4 regions of the Pantoea sp. F_5 genome follow, and region 4 is predicted to be linked to each of the others. Evidence: riboswitches for the same ligand, from Rfam matches in the RefSeq annotation. Region 4 holds a riboswitch; each other region holds the start of a gene.
What was found. Region 4 has a riboswitch for thiamine pyrophosphate ahead of thiC (phosphomethylpyrimidine synthase ThiC). Riboswitches for the same ligand answer to the same signal wherever they lie in the genome.

Region 1 (5,879 bases), on a different contig from region 4:
TCTTGAGCTGATCAGCACTATCAGCACCATGGAAACATTCCAGAAGATCTATCGCCCGGAAATTTATAACGCAAATTCTGCAGCCGGACAGTGCTATCAGCCAACGCTGCAGCATCAGGATTATTCATTAACCCGCATCGTTTACGATCGCGAAGAGCGCAGCCGTCTGGCCGTAGAGCAGGGTAAGTTTACTGAGACGCATTTCATCAAGCCGAATCAGACACTGCTCGCACAATGGTCTGCTGAATCCGTTCTTTGATTAATTAAAAACAAAAGGTCACCTGCTATGAAAACTTTATTACCGACATCCACTGCGGGCAGCCTGCCTAAACCATCCTGGATTGCGCAACCAGAGGTGCTGTGGTCACCCTGGAAGCTGCAGGATGACGAGTTAGTTGACGGGAAAAGAGATGCACTGCGTCTCTGTCTGGACGATCAGGTTCGCGCCGGTATTGATATCGTCAGTGATGGTGAGCAGACCCGTCAGCACTTTGTGACGACGTTTATTGAACACCTCAGCGGCGTGGATTTTGAGAAGCGTGAAGTGGTACGCATCCGTAATCGTTATGACGCCAGCGTACCGACCGTAGTGGGTGAAGTTTCACGTCAGAAGCCAGTGTTTGTTGAAGATGCAAAAATCCTGCGCAAGCTGACCGATCGTCCTATTAAGTGGGCGTTGCCTGGTCCAATGACGATGATCGATACCCTTTATGACAATCACTATAAAAGTCGCGAAAAGCTGGCCTGGGAATTTGCAAAAATCCTGAATCAGGAAGCGAAAGAGTTAGAAGCCGCGGGCGTTGATATTATTCAGTTCGACGAACCTGCATTTAACGTTTTCTTCGATGAAGTGAATGACTGGGGTATCGCCGCGTTAGAGCGAGCGATTGAAGGGCTGAAGTGTGAAACTGCCGTTCACATCTGCTACGGCTACGGCATCAAAGCGAATACCGACTGGAAGAAAACGCTGGGTACAGAGTGGCGTCAGTACGAAGAGGTCTTCCCGAAACTGCAGCGTTCGGCTATCGACATCGTCTCACTTGAGTGCCAGAACTCGCGCGTTCCAATGGATTTGATCGAGCTGATTCGCGGTAAAAAAGTCATGGTCGGTGCTATCGATGTGGCGACTCACGAGATTGAGACACCGGAAGCAGTCGCAAACACGCTGCGCAAAGCGCTGCAGTTCGTGGATGCTGAAAATCTCTATCCTTCAACCAACTGCGGCATGATTCCCCTGCCACGTCAGGTTGCCAATGGCAAACTGCATGCGTTGAGTGCGGGTGCCGGGATTGTTCGCCGGGAAATTCTGGGAAAATAATCTTTTCCTGAGCAGGCTCAGTCCGGCTTCAGATGCCTGAAAGCCGGACTGAGCTGTCCTTGTCAGGTGCGTCGGATCCAGACGCATCAGCGGCTGACCGCGTTTAACCTTCTGAACGGTATCCACATCCACCAGACGTTCAGGAATTTTGCCTTGTACTCTGAAACTGAGATCGCTTTGAATCCGGGCGACCATAACGCCGGTAAAGGCGTGAGCGTGATCCATCGCGCTTACCACGGTTGCTGTCCGCATCAGGGGAGCCTGCGTTCGGGGATCGTTCTGATTGGAAGGTTCACTGCAGGCCACCAGGGCCAGCAGCAACACGTAAACTGCAAGGATGGCGGATTTATGCCTGCGCATGAGTTCCCTTAAAGCGGTAACGGGAAAATTTACGCATTCTCATTCCTGTGACCAATTAAGTCGATCGTCACTTGTGGCTGAATTTCTCATCATGAACACGTAAAGTGGCGTCATTGTTAAGGAGTCATTACAAAAGGTTGTGGTAGCTGAATAGGGGGTGATATCAGGGGATGAGGGCGAAGAGAGCGGTGCAGTAAGACATTTACTCATATTAATCCCCGTAACCCCAAAACCGCAGAGCTCATAGATATGACGTGCTCGAGCATTATCACCGGCAACACGAAGCCTGATTTGTTCAAAGTTTTTATTGCATAAGTCCTGTTCTAACGCGTGCAGGGGCTGTTTACCGGGTCCATGACCCTGGTATTTTTTAAAAATGAAAATCGTAAATGAAGACTGTACGTGTCGCTGTATCGTGTTTGTACCAGAGTTAGCCGACATGTTTATAACCTGGCCAGAATGTTCGAAGTGACAAAATCGGGCAGTGACATGAACGTCATTTTCAGCGTGTTTGCCGATGTGATTCATTCCACGCCGAATCCAGGCAACAAAGCATAACCCTCGATCGATGATGCACTTAAACAGCTGGAGGTTTATCGCCAGCAGTGGCAGACGTTCACTGATAAATACTTAGCGTAAATCGTGATAATCCTGCGTTTGACGGCTCTCTCGTGGCAATAAAGCCAGCCTGAGAGCCGCGTGTGCGGGATTGCTACGATGAGGCTGTTTTGTCAGATGAGGCACTCCGATAAACCCGACTTAAAACGAAAAGCACCTATTACACATTTACAAATTTAAATGTGTAAATATAATGATGCCTTTTACACATCAGAGGAATGTTTGTCATGCCGTCACTGTTTACCCCCCTGAACCTGGGCGATCTCACGCTTCGTAACCGCATGGTATTGCCGCCGCTGACGCGTTGCCGCAGTGAGCAGCCGGGTAACATTCCCGGCGAGTTGATGGTGGAGTATTACCGTCAGCGTGCCAGCGCGGGACTGATGATCACTGAAGGCACCCAGATTGAGCCTCGCGGGCAGGGCTATGCATGGACGCCGGGGATCCACAGCGACGCCCAGATCGCGGGCTGGAAGAAGGTCACAGAGGCGGTACATCAGGAAGGTGCCACAATTTTCTGCCAGCTCTGGCATGTTGGCCGCGTCTCTCACAATGAACTTCAGCCAGGTAAGCAGCTACCGATAGCGCCTTCAGCCATCGCCGCTGATAACGTCCGGGTGTTTATCGAAACCGGACCCGGTGCGGGGATATTAACTGCACCCAGCGAACCACGGACACTGACGAACGCAGAAGTAAAAGAGATCGTGGCGCTTTATCGGCGTGCGGCGGAAAATGCAAAAGAGTCCGGTTTTGACGGTGTAGAACTGCACTCCGCCAACGGTTATCTGATTAACCAGTTTATTTCGGAGCATACCAACTTCCGCACGGATGAATATGGCGGCTCAGCAGAGAATCGTCTGCGTTTCCTGCGTGAAGTTGTTGAGGCGGTCAGCGCGGTGTTTGGCAGCCATCGTGTGGGCGTCCGGTTTGCGCCGCTGTTTTCGAGTACTGATGAAGAGCGCGTCTATCTCGGTCTGGTTGAAAGCGATCCCCATGCGACCTACATCCGTGCCGCGCAGCTGCTGAATGAGCTGGAAGTTGGCTATCTCTCGATTGCTGAAGCAGACTGGGATAATAGCCCGGATATGCCAGAAAGTTTCCGCGTTGCACTGCGCGATACATTTCGTTCTCCGATCATCTATTCTGGTCGCTACACCGCGGAAAAAGCACAGCGTATGCTGGATAACGGCTGGGGTGACCTGGTGGGTTTTGGCCGCGCGTTTATTGCGAATCCCGATTTGCCGGCACGCATTAAAGCAGGTTATCCGCTGAATCCCGTTGATCACGCCTCCCTGTATGGTGGCACTGAGAAAGGCTATACTGACTATCCTGTTTTTCAATCCTGATCTTATGTGAGGCGGCATGTCCCCCGAAAATGCCCTGAAGTTACTGTCCAACCCGACCCGAGTGGCAGTGCTGAAGTGGCTTAAAAATCCTGACGAAGCGTTTGCGGGCTATTCGCAGCTCTATCCCTTCGCTCAGTATGGCGTCTGTGCCACCCTGATCCAGGACAAGGCGGGCTTATCACAGCCCGCTACCTCGTTATGTCTGAAAGCCCTGCACAATGCGGGACTGGTCGAAGCCAGCAAAGTCGGGAAGTGGACCTATTATCGCCGCGCTGAACCGCGTATTCGTGAAATAACCGACGTGGTGACACAATCGCTGCAGGCGCTTTAGGGCACTTGCAGTATTAGCATTTTTCTCTTTCCTCATCTGCGAATGCAGAGTGTTTGCACTCAGAGCAAGAGTCTGCACATATCCCCCGAATTTCTGACTCGTCTTCATGCACGCGGCTTGACGAAGCTGCCCGCTTAACTTACAACTAAAGCCGTCAGGGGAGTCTCGCCAGAGAGACTGAGAGGCTAATAGCGCAGCGCGCGGCTTAGCGACCCTTAGAACCTGACCCAGTTGATACTGGCGTAGGAAGACGGGTATCACATCCGATACTTGCCGCAGGCGCGCGTTCGCGACGCCTTTGCCTATTCCCTCTGTATCACGGGTCTTCGTTAACCGATAACGAGGCCAAAGTGAAACATCTCATTCTTAATCACTCTCTTCCTCTCCGGTGGACACCATGAGCCGCTGGTCGGTGCTCGGCAGCGGCGTTGCCGGGCTGTGTGTCGCCACACTGCTCAGGGAGCGGGGAGAAACCGTTGAAGTCATTACGCAGCCTGACTGTCGTGCAGCCTCACACTGGGCGGGGGGCATGCTTGCGCCCTGGTGCGAAGCAGAAAGCGCGCCGCCACAGGTGATCGAATGGGGCCAGCATGCGTCGAGCTGGTGGGCGAAACGCGTTGATGGCGTGGAGCAGCAGGGCACACTGGTGGTAGCGCCGCCGCGAGACAGTCGCGAACTGACCCGCTTCGCCAGCATGACGGAGCAGCATCGGTGGGTCGCGCCCGGTGACATCGAACCGGCGCTGGAAAATCGCTTTGCCCGCGGCCTGTTCTTTGCCGCAGAGGCGCATCTTGATCCGCGCCGCGCACTGCAGCAACTGCGCGTCACACTGCAGGAGGCTGGCGTACCCTTTCACAGCGGTAAACCTGGCGGCAAAATCATCGACTGCCGCGGCATCCATGCTCTTGATAAGCAGCCCGCTCTGCGCGCCGTGCGGGGCGAAATGCTGATCCTGCACACGCATGACGTTCAGCTCTCCCGTCCGGTCCGTCTGCTGCATCCGCGCTTTCCCTGCTATCTGGTGCCGCGTGCCGGAGACCACTTCATGCTCGGAGCCACCATGGTCGAAAGTCACGACAGCAGCCCGATCAGCGCCAGGGCGATGATGGAGCTGCTGAGCGCGGCTTACAGTCTGCATCCGGCACTGGCGGAAGCGCGCATCGTGGAGAGTGGCACCGGTCTGCGTCCCGCCTACTGCCAGAATCTGCCGGAGGTCCGCTATGAAAATGGCCGTTTCTCGTTAAACGGGCTCTACCGCCACGGCTTTTTACTGGCCCCGATTATGGCTGAAAAACTCATGCTGCAACTCACTCAGGAGATGACTCATGCGAGTTCAACTTAATGGACGCACGATTGAAACCAGCGCAATGACGCTGGCTGAACTTATGGCGGAGCAGCAGATCGACCCGCGTACCGTCGCCACGGCGCTGAACGGTGAGTTTGTGCCTCGCAGCCGTTATGCCAGCCAGCAGCTTGAGGCGGGCAACCAGCTGGAAATCCTGTCACCGATGCAGGGAGGTTAACCATGTTCTATCAATTTGCCCCGCAATCACGCTTTCTGCTCGGCACCGCCGGATATCCGTCACCAGACGTTCTGCATCAGGCTATTGACGCATCAGGTGCGGAGATCATTACCGTCAGCCTTCGTCGTGAAGGCAGCGAAGGCGGTGCGTTTCGCACGCTGTTGCAGCAGCTCAACAAACGGATTCTGCCGAATACCGCAGGCTGCCATACGGTGAAAGAGGCGGTAACGACGGCGCAGATGGCGCGTGAACTTTTCGACACGCCGTGGATTAAGCTGGAAGTGATTGGTCATGCCGATACGCTGCAACCCGATCCCTTTGCGCTGGTGGAAGCCGCGCGGATCCTCTGCGCTGACGGCTTCCAGGTGTTTCCCTACACCACC
Region 2 (5,879 bases), on a different contig from region 4:
GCAGCTTCATGCTGGATAACGACGGCGTGATATAAGGTGCCAGCGGGATATCATCGAAGCCTATCACCGACACCCGCTCGGGCACCGCGATGCCGCATTCGATCAGCCGCTTGATGGCTCCAATCGCCATCTCATCATTGCTTGCCACCAGCGCCGTGAATGACACATTGCGTTCCAGCAGCTGGTCCACGGCAACCATCCCGCTCTGCGCCGTCCATTTACCCGCCACAATACGGCGGTCATCCGCTTCCAGACCCTGTTCGGCCAGCGCAGCATGATAGCCTGACAGGCGTTCGACGCCGGTCGGGGAATCCAGCGAACCGGTGATAAAGGCGATGTCGCGATGCCCCTGATTCAGCAGATGGGTTACCGCTGTGGCGCTGCTGGCGTGCTGATCGCTGTAAATGCAGTAGCTCTGGTTGACGCGTAGCCGCCGGTTGATGACCATTATCGGCTGTTTATGGCGGGAGATAATCGCATCCAGCGCGTCGATACTCAGAAAGCGCGGGTAGATAATGATGCCGTCACACCGCAGGTCGAGCAAAAACTGAATCGCCGCTTCTTCCTGCTCAGCGGTGTGTTTACCATCTGCCAGAATCAGCTGGCGGCCCTGCTGCTCCATCATGCGTGCGGAGTGCGCCATCAACTCAGTGAAGTAGCTGCCGCTATAGAGCGTATTGGTGATCACCAGTCCGATAGTCTGAGACGTTTTAGTTGCCAGATTGCGGGCCAGCAGATTGGGACGGTAGCCGGTCTCGGCAATCGCCTTTAACACCCTTTCACGCTTCTCCTGCCCGACATAGCCGTTGCCAGAGAGCACACGTGACACTGTCGCTTTTGAGACGCCTGCTCTTTCTGCCACTTCCAGAATTGTTGCCATGGTGAATTTCCCTCGCTGCATCGCTCTGCAGTCTACCTAAGCCTCTCAATGTTGGAAATATTTACCCTGTCCGCTGGCGCAGATACTTGATCCGTCTGAGTGATGAAGTTCACAAAAAATAAATCTGACTGATTTATCCCCTTGTCGGCTCACAGAAAGCACTTCATGATTTTGTGAAACCGGTTTCCTATTTAACTGATAGCAGCCGCTAAAAACATAAAAATGCTAACCGATTTACCCTACAGAGAAGAACGATCATGCCCATGAACTATGCCGAGGTGTCACGCGCCATTGTCAATGCGCTAGGCGGCCTCACCAATATTGAAGCTGTCACTCACTGCATGACGCGTCTGCGGTTTGTGGTGAAAGATGAAACTCAGGTCGACTATCCTCGCCTCAAAGCGATTAAAGGTGTCATGGGCGTGGTACACAACGACACGCAGTGCCAGGTGATCATTGGTAATAATGTTTCTCAGGCTTATCAGGCGGTACTGGCACTGGGATCGCCCGGTGGGGTAACCACTGAACCGGTGAAGCGCAAAATTACCCTGCGAGGCATCGGCGCGGGCATTCTGGATGCGCTGGTGGGTACCATGTCGCCGCTGATCCCGGCGATTATTGGCGGTTCCATGGTGAAGTTGCTGGCGATGATCCTGGATATGGCTGGCGTGTTTGAGAAAGGCTCGTCAACGCTGGTGATCCTCAACGTGATTGGCGACGGCGCATTCTTCTTCCTGCCGATTATGGTGGCCGCCTCTGCGGCGCTGAAATTCAAAACCAATATGTCGCTGGCAATCGCCATTGCGGGTGTCCTGGTTCACCCCAATTTTGTTGATCTGATGGCAAAAGCGGCGCAGGGTCAGCCGGTCGAGTTCGCCTTCATTCCGGTCACCGCGGTGAAATATACCTACACGGTGATCCCGGCACTGGTGATGACCTGGATTCTCTCCCACATTGAGCGCGGCGTAGACCGTATTACACCCGCCGTTACGAAAAACTTCCTGAAACCGATGCTGATTGTGCTGATTGCTGCCCCTATTGCGATTGTGCTGATTGGCCCGATCGGCATCTGGATCGGCAGCGGAATTTCGGCGCTGGTTTACACCGTGCATGGCTATCTTGGCTGGCTTTCCGTCGCGATTATGGGTGCCATCTGGCCGCTGCTGGTGATGACCGGGATGCATCGTGTGTTCACGCCTACCATCATCCAGACCATTGCCGAAACCGGCAAAGAGGGCATGGTCATGCCGTCAGAGATTGGTGCCAACCTGTCGCTGGGCGGGTCGTCGCTGGCGGTGGCGTTTCGCACAAAAAACCGTGAACTGCGCCAGACGGCGCTGGCAGCGGCGGCTTCAGCCATTATCGCCGGTATTTCTGAACCGGCGCTGTATGGTGTGGCGGTTCGTCTGAAACGTCCGCTGATCGCCTGTCTGATCAGCGGTTTTATCTGCGGCGCAGTCGCGGGCATTGGCGGGCTGGCCAGCCACTCAATGGCCTCTCCCGGCCTGTTTACCAGCGTCCAGTTTTTTGACCCCAGCAATCGCATGAGTATCGTCTGGGTCGGTGCCGTCATGGTGTTGTCTGTCGTGCTGTCATTTGTGCTGACGCTGCTGTTAGGGTTTGACGATATTCCTGAAGCGGAAACTGAAACCAAATCCGAATCCGCGACCGCCGCGCAATCTGCGCCAGTTACTGAACACACCAACGCGATTAATAGCCACTAAAGGAAAGGGTCACGCTGACCCGGAAAAGAGGATTGCATGTCTGAGTCAAGGTTCCCGCAAGGGTTTTTATGGGGCGGCGCGTTAGCCGCCAACCAGAGTGAAGGCGGTTTTCGTGAGGGCGGAAAGGGCTTAACCACCGTCGATATGATCCCGCATGGCCCACACCGTATGGCGGTTAAACTGGGTCTGGAAAAGCGCTTTACCCTGCGTGATGATGAATTTTATCCCAGCCATGATGCCATCGATTTCTATCACTGCTATCCGGAGGATATCGCACTAATGGCGGAAATGGGGTTCAGCGTGTTCCGCACGTCCATTGCCTGGAGCCGCCTCTATCCCAACGGCGACGAACTGACGCCCAACCCGGAAGGCATCGCTTTTTACCGCGCGGTCTTTGAGGAGTGCCGGAAATATAATATCGAACCGCTGGTTACGCTCTGTCATTTCGATGTGCCGATGCATCTGGTGACCGAGTATGGCTCATGGCGCAATCGCAAAATGGTCGACTTCTTTGCGCGCTATGCCCGCAGCTGTTTCGAGGCGTTTGATGGCCTGGTGAAATACTGGCTGACCTTCAACGAGATTAACATCCTGCTGCACAGCCCGTTTTCCGGGGCGGGGCTGGTCTTCGAGCCGGGTGAAAACAGGGAGCAGGTGAAGTATCAGGCGGCGCATCATGAGCTGGTTGCCAGCGCGCTGGTTACGCGAATCGCGCATGAAGTGAACCCGGCGAATCAGGTCGGCTGTATGCTTGCAGGGGGCAACTTCTATCCATGGTCCAGTAAACCGGAGGATGTCTGGGCAGCGCTGGAGAAGGATCGTGAAAACCTGTTTTTCATTGATGTGCAGGCACGCGGTGCTTATCCGGCTTACGCTGCGCGCGTGTTCCGGGAAAAAGGCGTCACGCTTGAGATCGCTGACGGCGATGCCGAAATCCTGAAAAATAGCGTCGACTTTGTCTCGTTCAGTTATTACGCCTCTCGCTGCGCCTCGGCGGAAATGAACGAGCAGAACAGTAGTGCTGCTAATGTGGTGAAATCCCTGACCAATCCCCATGTGCCACGCAGTGAGTGGGGCTGGGGCATCGATCCGCTGGGCTTACGCATCACCATGAATATGATGTACGACCGTTATCAGAAGCCGCTTTTCCTGGTAGAAAATGGACTGGGCGCGCGCGATGAAATCGATGCGAATGGCGAGATCAATGACGACTATCGCATCAGCTATCTGCGGGAGCATATCCGTGCCATGGGCGATGCCATTGAAGATGGCGTGCCTGTGATGGGTTACACCAGCTGGGGCTGCATCGATCTGGTTGCCGCCTCAACCGGTGAAATGAGCAAGCGCTACGGTTTCGTCTACGTTGACCGCGACGATCTGGGCAACGGCACGCTGGCGCGCACGCGGAAGAAATCTTTCTGGTGGTATAAGAAAGTGATTGCCAGTAACGGGGCTGATCTTGCGTGACATTGTCATATAAAAGTCATATCTGAATGACATGTCCCGCATCAGCCGTGCCGGAGCTGAACGCTCACGCATACATTGTGCTCCGGCAATAATTGTCGTATAACGAATGCCTCCGAGGGGTGTCCTGCAATGGGCTGAGATGGCGCAAGCCGAACCCTTTGAACCTGATCTGGGTCATGCCAGCGAAGGGACGGGTCGGCAGATTTTTCTGCCTCATCTCCTGCTCTATCCCCTGTTCCAGACCGTATGCCCGGATCTCCCTGCTACTGGAGATCCTATGTTACATCCGCTTTTCAAAACTGGCTTTTATGGATGTCTGCGCCAGCAGGCGGGCACGCAATGGCACGATTATGTCAGACACAATTTTGTGCAGCAGCTCGGTCAGGGTACGCTGCCACCCGCCGCTTTCCGCCACTATCTCACCCAGGATTATCTTTTCCTGCTGCACTTCGCCCGTGCGTGGGGCCTGTTGATCAGTAAACTCTCTGAACCGGCTGCGTTACGCAGCGCGACGGCATCGCTGAACGCCATTGTCAGCGAACTGCCGCTGCATCTCGCTTACTGCCAGCAATGGGGCATCAGCGAAGAGGCGGTTGCAGGCGAACCTGAGGCAACGGAAACAATCAACTATACCCGTTACGTGCTGGACGTGGGTCACACCGGAGATGTGCTGGAGCTGATGACGGCGCTGATGCCGTGCGTCGCCGGTTATGCAGAAATCGGCCTGAGGCTACTGGACGATCCGGCGACCCGCTTAGAGGGGAATCCTTACGCCGCATGGATTGAGAATTACGGCGATGAATCCTACCTGGCGGGCGTAGGTTCCTCACTGTTGCTGTTTGAAACCCTGGCCCAGCAGCGCGCCGGTGAACAGCGTATCAACGCACTGTCGGAGATTTTTACTACCGCAACCCGGCTGGAAGCCGCATTCTGGCAGATGGGTCTTAATCACGCTGACTGTCTGCGGGTCAGCTCATGAAGCCGTTGAATGATGCCGTGCCGCCGGGTATTTCCGTTCGCCAGCTCTGCCTGACGCTGGATCAGCGGCCCTTGTTCAGCGAGCTTAATCTGGATATCGCCGGCGGTGCATTTACCGCTTTGCTGGGTGCCAGCGGCGTAGGTAAAAGCAGCCTGATGCGGGTGATTGCCGGTCTGACGCCGCCCACTTCGGGACAGATTAACGGCAGCGATGGTCTGCCGCTGGCCGGACGCATCGCCTGGATGGGGCAACAGGATTTGCTCTATCCGTGGCTGACGGTGGAACAGAACGTCTGCCTCGCCAGCCGTCTGAAAGGTAAGAAAGCCGATCGCGACCTGGCGCAGCATCTGCTGGCACGGGTGGGACTGAGCCACTGTGCCCGTGCGCGACCCGCGACGCTTTCGGGCGGGATGCGTCAGCGAGTAGCGCTGGCGCGTACCCTCTACACCCGTCAGCCGATTGTGCTGATGGATGAGCCTTTCTCCGCGCTGGATGCACTGACCCGGACACAGATCCAGACCCTGGCGGCAGAGGTGCTGGTCGGTCATACCGTGCTGCTGATCACTCATGATGCCGCGGAAGCCTGTCGCCTCAGTCATCACCTGCTGGTAATGGGTGCAGCAGGCATTGATACCTGCCCGCCACTCCGGGGCCTGCCACCACGGGCAGCAGACGACATCAGCGTGATCCAGAGTCAGGCCACTTTGCTGAAGCAGCTAAGCAGGCTGGGCGGATGAGATTACGTTTCGCCGCGCTTCGCCGTGGAATCATGCTCTCTGCCGGATTGATTGCGCTGTGGTGGCTCGCCACACTCACTTCCGTTCCGGCC
Region 3 (5,879 bases), on a different contig from region 4:
GAGATCATCTGCTGGCGGTGTAAATGCACCCTACTCAGAAAAGCACTCCACTGAACAGCGAAGTGAGGGTCGAACGCCATTCATTGCTGAATGCCTCCCGCTCTTCCCATAGCGCAAAGTTTGCTCTTAAAATGAGGTAGAAAAAACAGAGCGCTTTTTACCAGGAGTTCCCCTTTTATGTCATCATCACGTCTGAAGCAGCAGTTCATTCGCCTGTGGCAGAGCTGCAAGGGGCAATCGCAGGAGATTACCCTCAATGAACTGGCTGATCTGCTGCATTGCTCCCGACGTCATATGCGTAATCTGCTCAACCGGATGCAGGCTGCTGGCTGGCTGATCTGGCAGGCGGAAGCCGGGCGCGGCAGACGTTCGCAGCTCTCCTTCTGCTATACCGGCCTGGCGTTGCAGCAGCAGCGTGCTGAGGATCTGCTGGAACAGGATCGCATCGATCAACTGGTCCAGCTGGTGGGCGATAAAAACCAGGTGCGGCAGATGATTGGGGCGCACCTGGGACGCAGTTTCCGCCAGGGCAAGCATATCCTGCGGGTGCTCTACTATCGTCCGCTGCTTAACCTGCTACCCGGTTCAGCACTGCGGCGCTCGGAAACGCATATTGCCCGCCAGATTTTTAATGGCCTGACCCGGATAAATGAGGAAAACGGGGAAATCGAGCCTGATATTGCACACCACTGGCAGCAGACCTCTCCGCTTCACTGGCGTTTCTTTGTGCGTCCGGCGATTCGCTTCCATCACGGCAGAGAACTGGAGATGGAGGATGTGCTCGCCACGCTGGAGCGTCAGCGCTCCCATCCTCTCTTTTGCCATATAGAGCAGATTGACTCACCTGCCCCCTGGACGCTGGACATTCGTTTAAGCCAGCCTGACGAGGGTTTACCCTGGCTGCTGGGCAGCGTCAGTGCGATGATCCTGCCGCGCGAATGGCCGACGCTGCGGGATTTTGCCCGCCAGCCGGTTGGCACGGGTCCTTACCGGGTGATACGCAATCAGGAGAGCCAGCTGAAGATCGAAGCGTTTGATGACTACTTCGGGTTTCGCGCCCTGATTGACGATGTCTCTATCTGGGTACTGCCCGACATCAGCGATGAACTGGTCTATGCCGGTGTCCGTCTGCAGGGTGACAGCATTGATGAGATTCAGGAGGAGAGCCGCCTTGAAGAGGGCTGCTACTATCTGCTGTTCGATCAGCGTTCAGAGCAGGGTCGCAACGAGGCGGTACGGCGCTGGGTCAGTTACCTCTTTAACCCCATCGCTCTGCTCAATCATGCCGGTGTTGGTTATCAGCGTTACTGGTTTCCGGCGTATGGCCTGCTGCCGCGCTGGCATCACCGGCGCGACCTGACGCCAGTGGAAAAACCGCCCGGCTTAACCCACCTGACGCTGACCTGGTACAGCCAGCACGTGGAGCATGAAGGCATCGCTAATGCGCTGCGTCCGCTGCTGGCAGCGCATGGCGTCACGCTGGAGACCCGTGAGATTAGCTACGAAAGCTGGTATCAGGGCGACGCGGAAAGTGATATCTGGCTGGGCAGCGTAAACTTCACCCTGCCGCTGAATTATTCGCTGTTCGCGCAGCTTTATGAGATTCCGCTACTGCATCACTGTTTGCCGATCGACTGGCACGGCGATGCGGCCCGCTGGCGCGAGAAAACCCTGCCGCTGGCCGAATGGAGCAAACAGCTGGTTGAAGAAGCCGGTCTGCATCCGCTGTTTCACCACTGGCTGCTGCTGGAAGGCCAGCGCAGTATGCGCGGTGTGCGGATGAATACCCTGGGCTGGTTTGATTTTAAATCAGCCTGGTTTGCGCCACCGGCGCTGTGACGCTTTCGCCCTGGCGCTGAAATGACTAGAATGTGATGTTCTCAACGGGGTGCGGCCTGCCACAAGCAAGCCGCTGAGAGAGACCCGTCGAACCTGATTCGGTTAATACCGACGTAGGGATTTGAGAGGCCTCTGTGCTCAGATCCTTTGCGACTCATCCCCTATTCTCCTGAAGGAGCGCAAAGTGTTAAACAAAGTTCTGCCGGTGCTGCTGTTACTCTCCGCCCCCGTTCTGGCGGCTAAGCCGGTTCTCACGGTCTACACCTACGACTCCTTCTCCGCCGACTGGGGCCCTGGCCCGGCGGTTAAAAAAGCCTTTGAAGCCCAGTGCAACTGCGCGCTTAAATTCGTCACGCTGGAAGATGGCGTCTCGCTGCTGAACCGCGTCCGCATGGAAGGCAAAAACAGTAAAGCGGATGTGGTGCTGGGGCTGGATAACAATCTGGTGCAGGCCGCGCAGAAAACCGGCCTGTTTGCCGAAAGTCAGGTCGACACCTCGACATTAAAACTGCCCGATGACTGGCACAACACCACCTTCGTGCCGTTCGATTATGGCTACTTCGCCTTTGTCTATGATAAAACCCGGCTGAAAAATCCGCCAGAAAGCCTGAAAGCGCTGGTCGACAGTCCGGAGAAGTGGCGGGTGATCTACGAAGATCCCCGCACCAGCACGCCCGGCTTAGGTCTGCTGCTGTGGATGCAGAAGGTCTATGGCGATCAGGCTCCTCAGGCCTGGCAAAAGCTGGCGCAGAAAACCGTGACGGTGACGAAGGGCTGGAGTGAAGCCTATGGCCTGTTCCTCAAGGGCGAAGGCGATCTGGTGCTGAGCTACACCACCTCACCGGCTTATCACATCATCGAAGAGAAGAAAGAGAACTACGCTGCCGCGTCCTTTGCCGAAGGACACTATCTGCAGGTTGAAGTGGCCGCGCAGTTAGCCAGCAGCAAACAGCCAGCGCTGGCGCAGCAGTTCATGACGTTTATGGTTTCGCCTGCGTTCCAGCGCACCATCCCCACCGGCAACTGGATGTACCCGGTGATCGACACGCCACTGCCTGCCGGTTTCGCGGCGCTTACTGTGCCTTCTACCGCCCTGCAGTTCTCGCCGGAAGAGGTTGCCAGCCAGCGCTCGGGCTGGATTAGCCAGTGGCAACGCGCCGTCAGCCGCTGATGCCGCGCTGGCTGATTCCCGGTTCCCTCGCCACAGCGTTATTGACACTTGTGGCGTTTCTGGCCTTCGGCGCACTATGGCGCGCCGCGCCGGACACGGACTTACGTGGCGTGCTGCAGGATGACTACCTGCATCACGTTATCGCGTTCTCTTTCGCTCAGGCGCTGCTCTCCGCCCTGCTGTCGCTGCTGCCTGCAGTGCCGCTGGCGCGGGCGCTCTATCGACGTCGTTTCCCAGGCCGCCAGCTGCTGCTGCGCCTGTGTGCCATGACGCTGGTGCTGCCGGTACTGGTCGCGGTGTTTGGGCTGCTGACCGTCTACGGTAGCAATGGCTGGCTGGCGTATCTGTGCCAGCTGCTCGGCATCGGTTATTACTTCTCGCCCTATGGCCTGTCGGGCATCTTGCTGGCGCACGTCTTCTTTAACCTGCCGCTGGCGACCCGCCTGATGTTGCAGGCGCTGGAGAGCATCCCGGCGGAACAGCGTCAGCTGGCGGCACAGCTCGACCTGCGCGGCTGGCACCATTTTCGTCTGCTGGAGTGGCCGTGGCTGCGGCGTCAGCTGCTGCCGACCGGCGCGCTGATCTTTATGCTCTGTTTCGCCAGCTTTGCCACCGTGCTGTCGCTGGGCGGCGGTCCGCAGGCCACCACCATTGAGCTGGCGATATTCCAGGCGCTGAGTTATGACTACGATCCCGGACGTGCGGCGCTGCTGGCGCTGATCCAGCTCGGCTGCTGTCTGACGCTGGTGCTACTCAGCCAGCGCTTCAGCAAAGCGATTCCCGCGGGAACCAGCCAGCTGAACGGCTGGCGCGATCCGCAGGATTCCCGTGCGGCACAGCTGATGGATGCGCTGCTGATCGGGCTGGCGCTGATCCTGCTGCTGCCTCCGCTGGCGGCGGTCATCGTCGATGGTCTGCACGGTGGAGTGCGAGGCGCGCTGGCACAGCCTGCACTATGGCAGGCCACTTTGACTTCATTGCGCATCGCCATCGGTGCCGGTCTGATCTGTGTGGTGCTGACCATGATGCTGCTGTGGAGCAGTCGGGAACTGCGTCTGCGTCAGCGTCCGGCGGCGGCACAGTTGATCGACACCAGCGGCATGCTGATACTGGCGATGCCAGGCATTGTGCTCGCCACCGGCTTTTTCCTGTTGTTCAACGCCACCATCGGCCTGCCCGAGTCGGCCGACGGGCTGGTGATCTTTACCAATGCGCTAATCGCTATTCCCTATGCGCTGAAAGTGCTGGAAAATCCGATGCGGGATGTCGCAGAGCGCTATGGCAGACTCTGCGATTCTCTGGATATCCACGGCTGGAACCGTCTGCGGCTGATTGAGCTGCGGGCGCTGAAGCGTCCGCTGGCTCAGGCACTGGCCTTTGCCTGCGTGCTGTCGATTGGTGATTTTGGCGTGGTGGCGCTGTTTGGCAGCGCCGACTTCCGCACGCTGCCGTTCTACCTTTATCAGCAGATTGGTGCCTATCGCGGCGCAGATGGCGCGGTCACTGCCCTGCTGTTGCTGCTGCTCTGCTTATTGCTGTTCACGCTAATGGAAAAATTACCAGGCCGCCATGCTGACACTTGATAACCTCACTTACCTTTATCAGCATCTGCCGATGCGCTTCAGCCTCAGTGCCACACGCGGCGAGCGCATCGCGATCCTCGGACCCAGCGGAGCCGGTAAAAGCACGCTGCTGAGCCTGATCGCCGGTTTCCTTCCGGTGAAACAGGGTACTCTGATCATTGACGGCCAGGCGCACACTCACAGCGTCCCGGCCAGACGGCCGGTTTCCATGCTGTTTCAGGAGAACAACCTGTTTCCGCACCTCAGCGTGCAGCAGAATATGGCGCTGGGACTGCATCCGGGATTAAAACTCAGCGCTAAGCAGCGTCAGCAACTGATGGTGCTCGCCGAGCAGGTGGGATTAGGCGATCTGCTGACCCGTCTGCCGGGCGAACTGTCGGGCGGACAGCGACAGCGCGTGGCACTGGCACGTTGTCTGCTGCGTGATCGTCCGGTGCTGCTGCTGGATGAGCCTTTTTCTGCGCTGGATCCGGCGCTGCGTGGCGAGATGCTGCAACTGGTGCGTTCAGTGTGCGAAGCGCGCAGCATCACGCTGCTGATGGTGTCGCACAGTCTGGAAGATGCACAGCAGATTGCGCCACGCAGCGTGGTGATTGTGGATGGACGGGTGTACTGGGATGGGGAGACCCGACAGCTGCTATCGGGCGATACGCGGGAGGCCGAGGTGCTCGGCATCCCGCGTCGTTAAGCATCAGGCGATGAAAACCTGCCACAGCAGATGCCGGAAAACCGGCATCATCGGATGGAACTGAATGCCGACGAACGCCGCCACGGCGATCACCAGCCCCAGCGGTCCTGCCCAGCGCAAACGCTCAGGCGGCAGCCAGGCCGTGGCCCAGTCGCGGCTTTTGCCGCTGCGCCACCAGCGCCAGCCTAACCAGCCGCCAAGCCAGATCAGCAGCGCTGCGCCGAGTAACAGCCATTTAAAGCTGCCCCCCTGCGCCGCTTTTGGCACGTCAATTGCCACTCCTGCCAGAATACCGGGCAGCAGATAGAGCGGCGGCCAGAGAATGCAGCCAATAAGGTTCGGTGGCAGAAATTTACGCACCGGCAGCTCCAGCATACCGGCCGCCAGCGGGATCAGCGGACGCGTCGGGCCGACAAATCGCCCGACAAGAATCGTAAACATGCTGTGCTGATGCAGGGCGTGCTCGGTTTTATCCAGCAGGCCTTTATATTTTTGCAGATACTTCCAGCGATGCAGCGGCCCCTGGAATTTCCAGCCAATGCCGTAGGAGACCCAGTCACCGATCAGGCAGCCGGCAAAGCCCGCAGCCCAGGCAGGA
Region 4 (5,879 bases):
TTAATCGTCCTTTACCTGATAAAAACCCTGCCTCGGCAGGGTTTTTTTTGTCTCAGACTCAGCTATTCCAGTCACTGCGGCTGATACCGATATCTTTCAGCTGACTGTCGCTTAACTTCGACAGGATGAGGCGCGTCTCACGCCGCAGCTGCCAGCGTTTGTAACTGCGCCACAGGTAACGAACCAGGTGGTAAGGCGTGCCTGTAAATGGTTTAGCTGCGCGATTCTCGTCATATCCCATGATAGTGCCCTCAGTGAAGTATCTGAGGACCATTTTCAGTGGATCGCTCTGTACGATACAGACGCAAAAATCACTTTTATTTAACATACAGATTGCTGTCATGACGATCTGAATGGTAAAAAAGAGGCTGAACTGTACTGGTTACTGCTCAACCTCTGAGCCTGTGGAGATACAATGACCCGATATGAACATCTGGCTACGCTGCTGGCTCAGCGTATTGAACAAGGCTTATATCGCAGCGGTGAGCGCCTGCCTTCAGTACGCAGTCTGAGTACCGAGCATGGCGTCAGTATCAGTACGGTGCAGCAGGCTTATCATCTGCTGGAAGAGAAGCAGATGATTACGCCGCAGTCGCGATCCGGCTATTTTGTGGCGTCACGCAAAGCAACGCCACCGATCCCGGCACTGACCCGTCCCGCGCAGCGGCCGGTTGAGGTGACGCAGTGGGATGCGGTACTGGAGCTGATTAACAGCCGTCTGGAAGATGATGTTTTGCAGCTGGGCAGTGGCATGCCCGATTTGACCCAGCCGACGCTTAAGCCACTGTGGAAAGCGTTCAGCCGCCAGGCGCAGAAGCAGGAAATAGCGCTGCTGAATTATGACAACCTCTATGGTGTCCTCGCTTTGCGGCAACAGGTTGCGCGCTTGGCGATAGACAGCGGCTGCCAGCTCACCGCGGATGACATTGTGATTACCACCGGCTGCCATGAAGCGTTATCAGTCGCCGTACGTGCAGTCTGCGAGCCGGGGGATATCATAGCCGTAGAGTCCCCGTCATTTCACGGCATCATGCAGACCCTGCGCGGCTTTGGCATTCGGGCCATTGAGATCCCGACCGATGCAGTCACCGGCATCAGTCTGGAAGCGCTGGAGCTGGCCTTTGATCAATGGCCGATTAAAGCGGTTGTTGTTGTGCCGAACTGCAATAATCCGCTGGGATTTATCATGCCTGAGCCGCGTAAGCGGGCTTTGCTGGCGCTGGCGCAGCGGTTTGACGCGGCAGTGATTGAAGATGATGTCTATGGTGAGTTAGCCTGGGAATATCCGCGCCCGCCCACCATCAAAGCGCTGGATCTTGATGGTCGGGTGCTGCTGTGCAGCTCCTTTTCGAAAACGCTGGCGCCAGGTTTACGCGTTGGCTGGGTTGCTCCAGGCCGCTACCGTGACCGCGTGCTGCACATGAAATATATTGTCACCGGCTCCACCGCTACGCAGCCTCAGCATGCAGTCTCCGAGTTTATCCGTCAGGGCCATTATCAGCCTCATCTGCGCCGGATGCGGCAACTCTACCATCGCAACTATGAAACCTTTAGCTGCTGGGTACGCCACTATTTTCCCTGCGGCATCTGCGTTTCACGTCCTCAGGGCGGTTTTCTGATGTGGATAGAACTTCCCGAAGCGTTTGATGCGGTCCGTCTTAACCGTGAACTGCGCGAGTCAAAAATTCAGATTGCCGTGGGCTCACTTTTTTCAGCATCGGGTAAATACCGTAACTGTTTGCGTTTGAACTACGGGCTGCCGATCAACGATCAGACGGAACGGGCGCTTGCGCTGGTGGGTGCTGCAGTCGAGCGCGCCATGCTCTCGTGCCAGCATGAAACCCAGACTTCAGCCTCTACGCTCGCGTAGGGAAGAGAAGAAGCAGGGCCGGCAAGAGGAGGGAACCGGCCCTGGTCAGATAACCTTAACCTGACGGATGCCACGTTAAAGTTTTGAATCACATCACGCCAGCGGCAACATGCACCTTTGCGCGGCACTTTCCCGGAATAAGGCTGGCGTTACCGATTTTGCAGCCAATATGCGCGGCAGGTTCCATAAATGCTTAATCGCCTGGTCCTGACAGTGCCAGAAGGGTGCGCGTTGCTGCACGCCAGTCATCTGCCTGAGTAATTGCACTCACCACCGCAATACTGCCCACACCGGTGGCCAGCACCTCGGGTGCGCGCGCAATCGAAATACCGCCAATCGCCACGGTGGGAATATGCGACAGATGGGTAAGATGCCGCGTCAGCTGCTCAATACCCTGCGGTGCAGAAGGCATTTCTTTAGTCTGCGTCGGAAAAATATGCCCAAGGGCGATGTAAGAGGGCTGGATTGCCAGAGCGCGATCCCGTTCCGCATCGTCATGGGTAGAGAGTCCCAGTCGTAATCCTGCCTGATGAATGCGGGCAAGATCGGCCACGTCCAGATCCTCCTGACCGAGATGCACGCCATAAGCCTGATGTTTAATGGCCAGTTGCCAGTAGTCATTGATAAATAAACGCGCGTCGTAGCGTTTACCCAGCGCAATCGCCTGAGCAATGGCAGGTTCGGCGACCTCATCGGGCTGATCTTTGATGCGCAACTGCAGCGTGCGAACGCCCATTTCAAGCAGGCGTTCGATCCACTCGGGGCTATCAACCACCGGATAAAGTCCCAGACGCGGGACGGTAGCGGGAAATGCGGGCATCGTTACTCCTCCTTAATGGCATCGGCGGGGTGATAGAGCTCACCACCGCGGCTGCGGAAACGATCTGACATCTGTGCCATGCCTACTTCAACCGGCTCGGCACGGGCATCCTGGCGTGCCGCAAATTCGCGCACCTCCTGGGAAATTTTCATTGAGCAGAATTTGGGGCCGCACATTGAGCAGAAATGGGCCACCTTGCCCGACTCCTGCGGCAGGGTTTCATCATGCATAGCCCTGGCCGTATGGGGATCCAGCGCCAGGTTAAACTGATCTTCCCAGCGGAATTCAAAGCGCGCTTTGGACATAGCGTTATCACGGATCTGCGCACCGGGGTGGCCTTTGGCCAGATCGGCAGCATGCGCCGCGATTTTGTAGGTGATCAATCCCTGCTTCACATCCTCTTTATTTGGCAGACCCAGATGCTCTTTGGGCGTGACGTAGCAAAGCATGGCGCAACCAAACCAGCCAATCATGGCGGCACCGATACCCGAGGTGAAGTGGTCGTAGCCGGGCGCGATGTCAGTGGTCAGCGGGCCAAGCGTGTAGAAGGGGGCTTCATCGCACAGGTCGAGCTGTTCGGTCATATTACGGCGGATCATATGCATCGGGACGTGGCCCGGACCTTCAATCATCACCTGAACGTCATACTCCCAGGCAATACGCGTCAGTTCACCCAGGGTTCGCAGTTCGGCAAACTGCGCCTCGTCGTTGGCATCCTGAATCGAACCCGGACGAAGGCCATCGCCCAGCGACAGGGAGACATCGTAAGCGGCGCAGATTTCACAAATCTCACGGAAGTGCTGATACAGGAAGCTCTCCTGATGGTGGGACAGGCACCATTTGGCCATGATCGATCCACCCCGAGACACAATACCGGTGAGACGTTTCGCCGTCATCGGAACATAACGCAGCAGAACGCCCGCGTGGATAGTGAAGTAATCGACGCCCTGTTCCGCCTGCTCCAGTAGCGTGTCCCGGAATATTTCCCAGTTCAGCGCCTCGGCCACGCCATTCACTTTTTCCAGCGCCTGATAGATCGGCACGGTACCAATGGGCACCGGGCTGTTGCGCAAAATCCATTCGCGCGTTTCATGAATATAACGGCCGGTTGAGAGATCCATCACCGTGTCGGCACCCCAGCGAGTCGACCAGACCAGCTTTTCCACTTCTTCCTCGATAGAAGAGGTAACTGCCGAGTTACCGATATTGGCGTTGACCTTAACCAGGAAGTTGCGGCCAATGATCATCGGTTCCGATTCAGGGTGATTAATATTGGCAGGGATAATGGCGCGTCCGGCAGCGACCTCCTGACGGACAAACTCGGGTGTGATATCGGCTGGCAGATGTGCGTCAAAACTGTGCCCCGGATGCTGTTGCAGCAGCACCTCACTGCGGATTCGCTCACGGCCCATGTTTTCCCGCAGGGCGATGAACTCCATCTCCGGGGTAATCATGCCCTGACGGGCATAGTGCAGTTGCGTGACACGGCGGCCTGCACGGGCGCGGCGCGGTGTTGGCAGGTGATCGAAGCGCAGGTGATCCAGCCCCTCGTCAGCCAGCCGCTGCTGGGTATAGCCCGAGCTGTTCTGTTCGAGAAGCTCACTGTCGTCGCGTTCAGCAATCCAGTGTGCGCGCAGCTTTTCCAGACCGCGATGCACATCAATCTGTGCCGCGGGATCGCCATACGCACCTGCCGTATCATAGACCGGCACCGCTTCATTTTGCTCATAGAGAGGCTGTTCTTTGCTGCCGCCGATATGGGTCGGGCTTAGGGTGATTTCACGCATGGGCACGCGAATATCTTCCCGGCTGCCGGTAATCCAGATGCGACGGGACTGGGGAAAAGCACTGCCGCTTTGCAGGGAATTAATAAATTCCTGCGCCTGGGCACGCTGTTCACGACGGGACATTTTTGGGTCAGACATAGCAATCTTCCTGTTAAGGGGGAACGATGCTTGTCCGGAGTTCGGAAGGAGTAACCGTACAGACAGCACAGGCATGCTGGCATACAGAGAAGTTTTACTCTTGTTCCCTACGCAGGTTCTAACCTGGTCAGGTTCCGCGGATCCCGAATTAACGGTCTCAGCCCAGCTGGGCACTCCGACAAGAAGCGGTTTTCACGCGCGTGTCTGATAACAGACGCTGGCGTAAAAACCCTATATTTCAACGCATAAATAAGAAAAATTTCTTTAGCGTTTGTTCCTCAGAACCTGTTCAGCATAAAAGGGCTACGGGATAATCTCAAGCCCTTTGCCGTCGTTAACCATTAAGCCGGGCGGGCGATATGGCTGTCATTCGCCACTGGCGGCGTAGCAAGCTGATTATCCCAGGCTAGCTGGATCAGCTTATCTTCCAGCGTAAAGCGTGATTCCAGCACTTCGCCCACTTCAGAGAGAGCCTGCTGGAAGGTCATGCAGTTCTCATCGTCAATCGCCTGCTGCAGGTGACCGTCATACAGCTGCATCAGACGCTCAGTGTTTGCCTCCAGCGGAGGGTAAAGCTGCGCGGCGGCGATCATCGGGCTGTCGCCACTCATTTCACTGATCACGCGCTCATAGATACTGAAGTGGCCGGCAGAAAGATAGTCGACCAGGCCGTGACAGAAGTTGTCGAGTGCCTGCTCATCAAGACGCGTCAGCGCCTCTTTTTTAGGTTTAAGACCGACCAGGTGATAATAGGTCACCAGTAGCTGGCGACGCGCTTCAAGCCACGAATCGACCAGTTCATTACTGCCACCTACGCGTTCAGCCAGGACGTCTAACTGGTTAAGCATATCTAACTCCATGTGAGTTATAGTTGTTTATCTACACACTTAACATCAGGGCTTCAGCGTGCGAGTTGACGCTAAGGATGACGAAATAAATGCAATGCGAAATCTCAAGCGTAGACGCTGGATGGTGGATTGTCAGCCATGAACAGAAACTTTGGTTGCCACAAGGTGATTTACCCCACGGAAACGCCGAAAAATTCGGTTTAACCGGCAGTAAGGCCCGGACCATTGGTGAATGGCAGGGCGAAAAAGTCTGGCTGATTTGTGAGCCGCGTTCCGCCGATATGTTCTCCGTGCGACAGCTGATCGATCAGGATGTGGAGCTGTTTCAGCTGGTGGGTCGCGGTGTACAGCTGGCGGAGTTCTACCGCTCTCATCGCTGGTGCGGCTACTGCGGACATGAGATGCACCACAGCAAA

Region 1: another riboswitch for thiamine pyrophosphate. It lies ahead of F3I44_RS18515 (FAD-dependent oxidoreductase); the one in region 4 lies ahead of thiC (phosphomethylpyrimidine synthase ThiC).
Region 2: another riboswitch for thiamine pyrophosphate. It lies ahead of tenA (thiaminase II); the one in region 4 lies ahead of thiC (phosphomethylpyrimidine synthase ThiC).
Region 3: another riboswitch for thiamine pyrophosphate. It lies ahead of thiB (thiamine ABC transporter substrate binding subunit); the one in region 4 lies ahead of thiC (phosphomethylpyrimidine synthase ThiC).

The regions. Positions count from the first base shown of each region.
Region 1 covers NZ_VWUO01000016.1:44,404-50,282, reverse strand. The annotation lists gene F3I44_RS18545 (DUF1852 domain-containing protein) at 1-259, shown strand, start outside; gene F3I44_RS18540 (methionine synthase) at 287-1,318, shown strand; partial or broken gene F3I44_RS18535 (efflux RND transporter periplasmic adaptor subunit) at 1,343-1,678, opposite strand; gene F3I44_RS24340 (GNAT family N-acetyltransferase) at 1,718-2,119, opposite strand; gene F3I44_RS18525 (alkene reductase) at 2,524-3,642, shown strand; gene F3I44_RS18520 (helix-turn-helix transcriptional regulator) at 3,659-3,973, shown strand; TPP riboswitch at 4,120-4,239, shown strand; gene F3I44_RS18515 (FAD-dependent oxidoreductase) at 4,371-5,315, shown strand; gene thiS (sulfur carrier protein ThiS) at 5,299-5,496, shown strand; gene F3I44_RS18505 (thiazole synthase) at 5,499-5,879, shown strand, end outside.
Region 2 covers NZ_VWUO01000010.1:143,200-149,078, forward strand. The annotation lists gene F3I44_RS14955 (LacI family DNA-binding transcriptional regulator) at 1-880, opposite strand, end outside; gene ascF (PTS cellobiose/arbutin/salicin transporter subunit IIBC) at 1,138-2,604, shown strand; gene F3I44_RS14965 (6-phospho-beta-glucosidase) at 2,641-4,071, shown strand; TPP riboswitch at 4,177-4,279, shown strand; gene tenA (thiaminase II) at 4,349-5,050, shown strand; gene F3I44_RS14975 (ABC transporter ATP-binding protein) at 5,047-5,787, shown strand; gene F3I44_RS14980 (ABC transporter permease) at 5,784-5,879, shown strand, end outside.
Region 3 covers NZ_VWUO01000005.1:143,334-149,212, forward strand. The annotation lists gene sgrR (HTH-type transcriptional regulator SgrR) at 178-1,839, shown strand; TPP riboswitch at 1,875-1,977, shown strand; gene thiB (thiamine ABC transporter substrate binding subunit) at 2,024-3,010, shown strand; gene thiP (thiamine/thiamine pyrophosphate ABC transporter permease ThiP) at 2,986-4,593, shown strand; gene thiQ (thiamine ABC transporter ATP-binding protein ThiQ) at 4,580-5,281, shown strand; gene F3I44_RS08955 (DedA family protein) at 5,285-5,879, opposite strand, start outside.
Region 4 covers NZ_VWUO01000031.1:7,651-13,529, reverse strand. The annotation lists gene rpoC (DNA-directed RNA polymerase subunit beta') at 1-4, shown strand, start outside; gene F3I44_RS23090 (DUF1127 domain-containing protein) at 59-241, opposite strand; gene F3I44_RS23085 (PLP-dependent aminotransferase family protein) at 416-1,870, shown strand; gene thiE (thiamine phosphate synthase) at 2,064-2,690, opposite strand; gene thiC (phosphomethylpyrimidine synthase ThiC) at 2,693-4,615, opposite strand; TPP riboswitch at 4,703-4,803, opposite strand; gene rsd (sigma D regulator) at 4,957-5,463, opposite strand; gene nudC (NAD(+) diphosphatase) at 5,553-5,879, shown strand, end outside.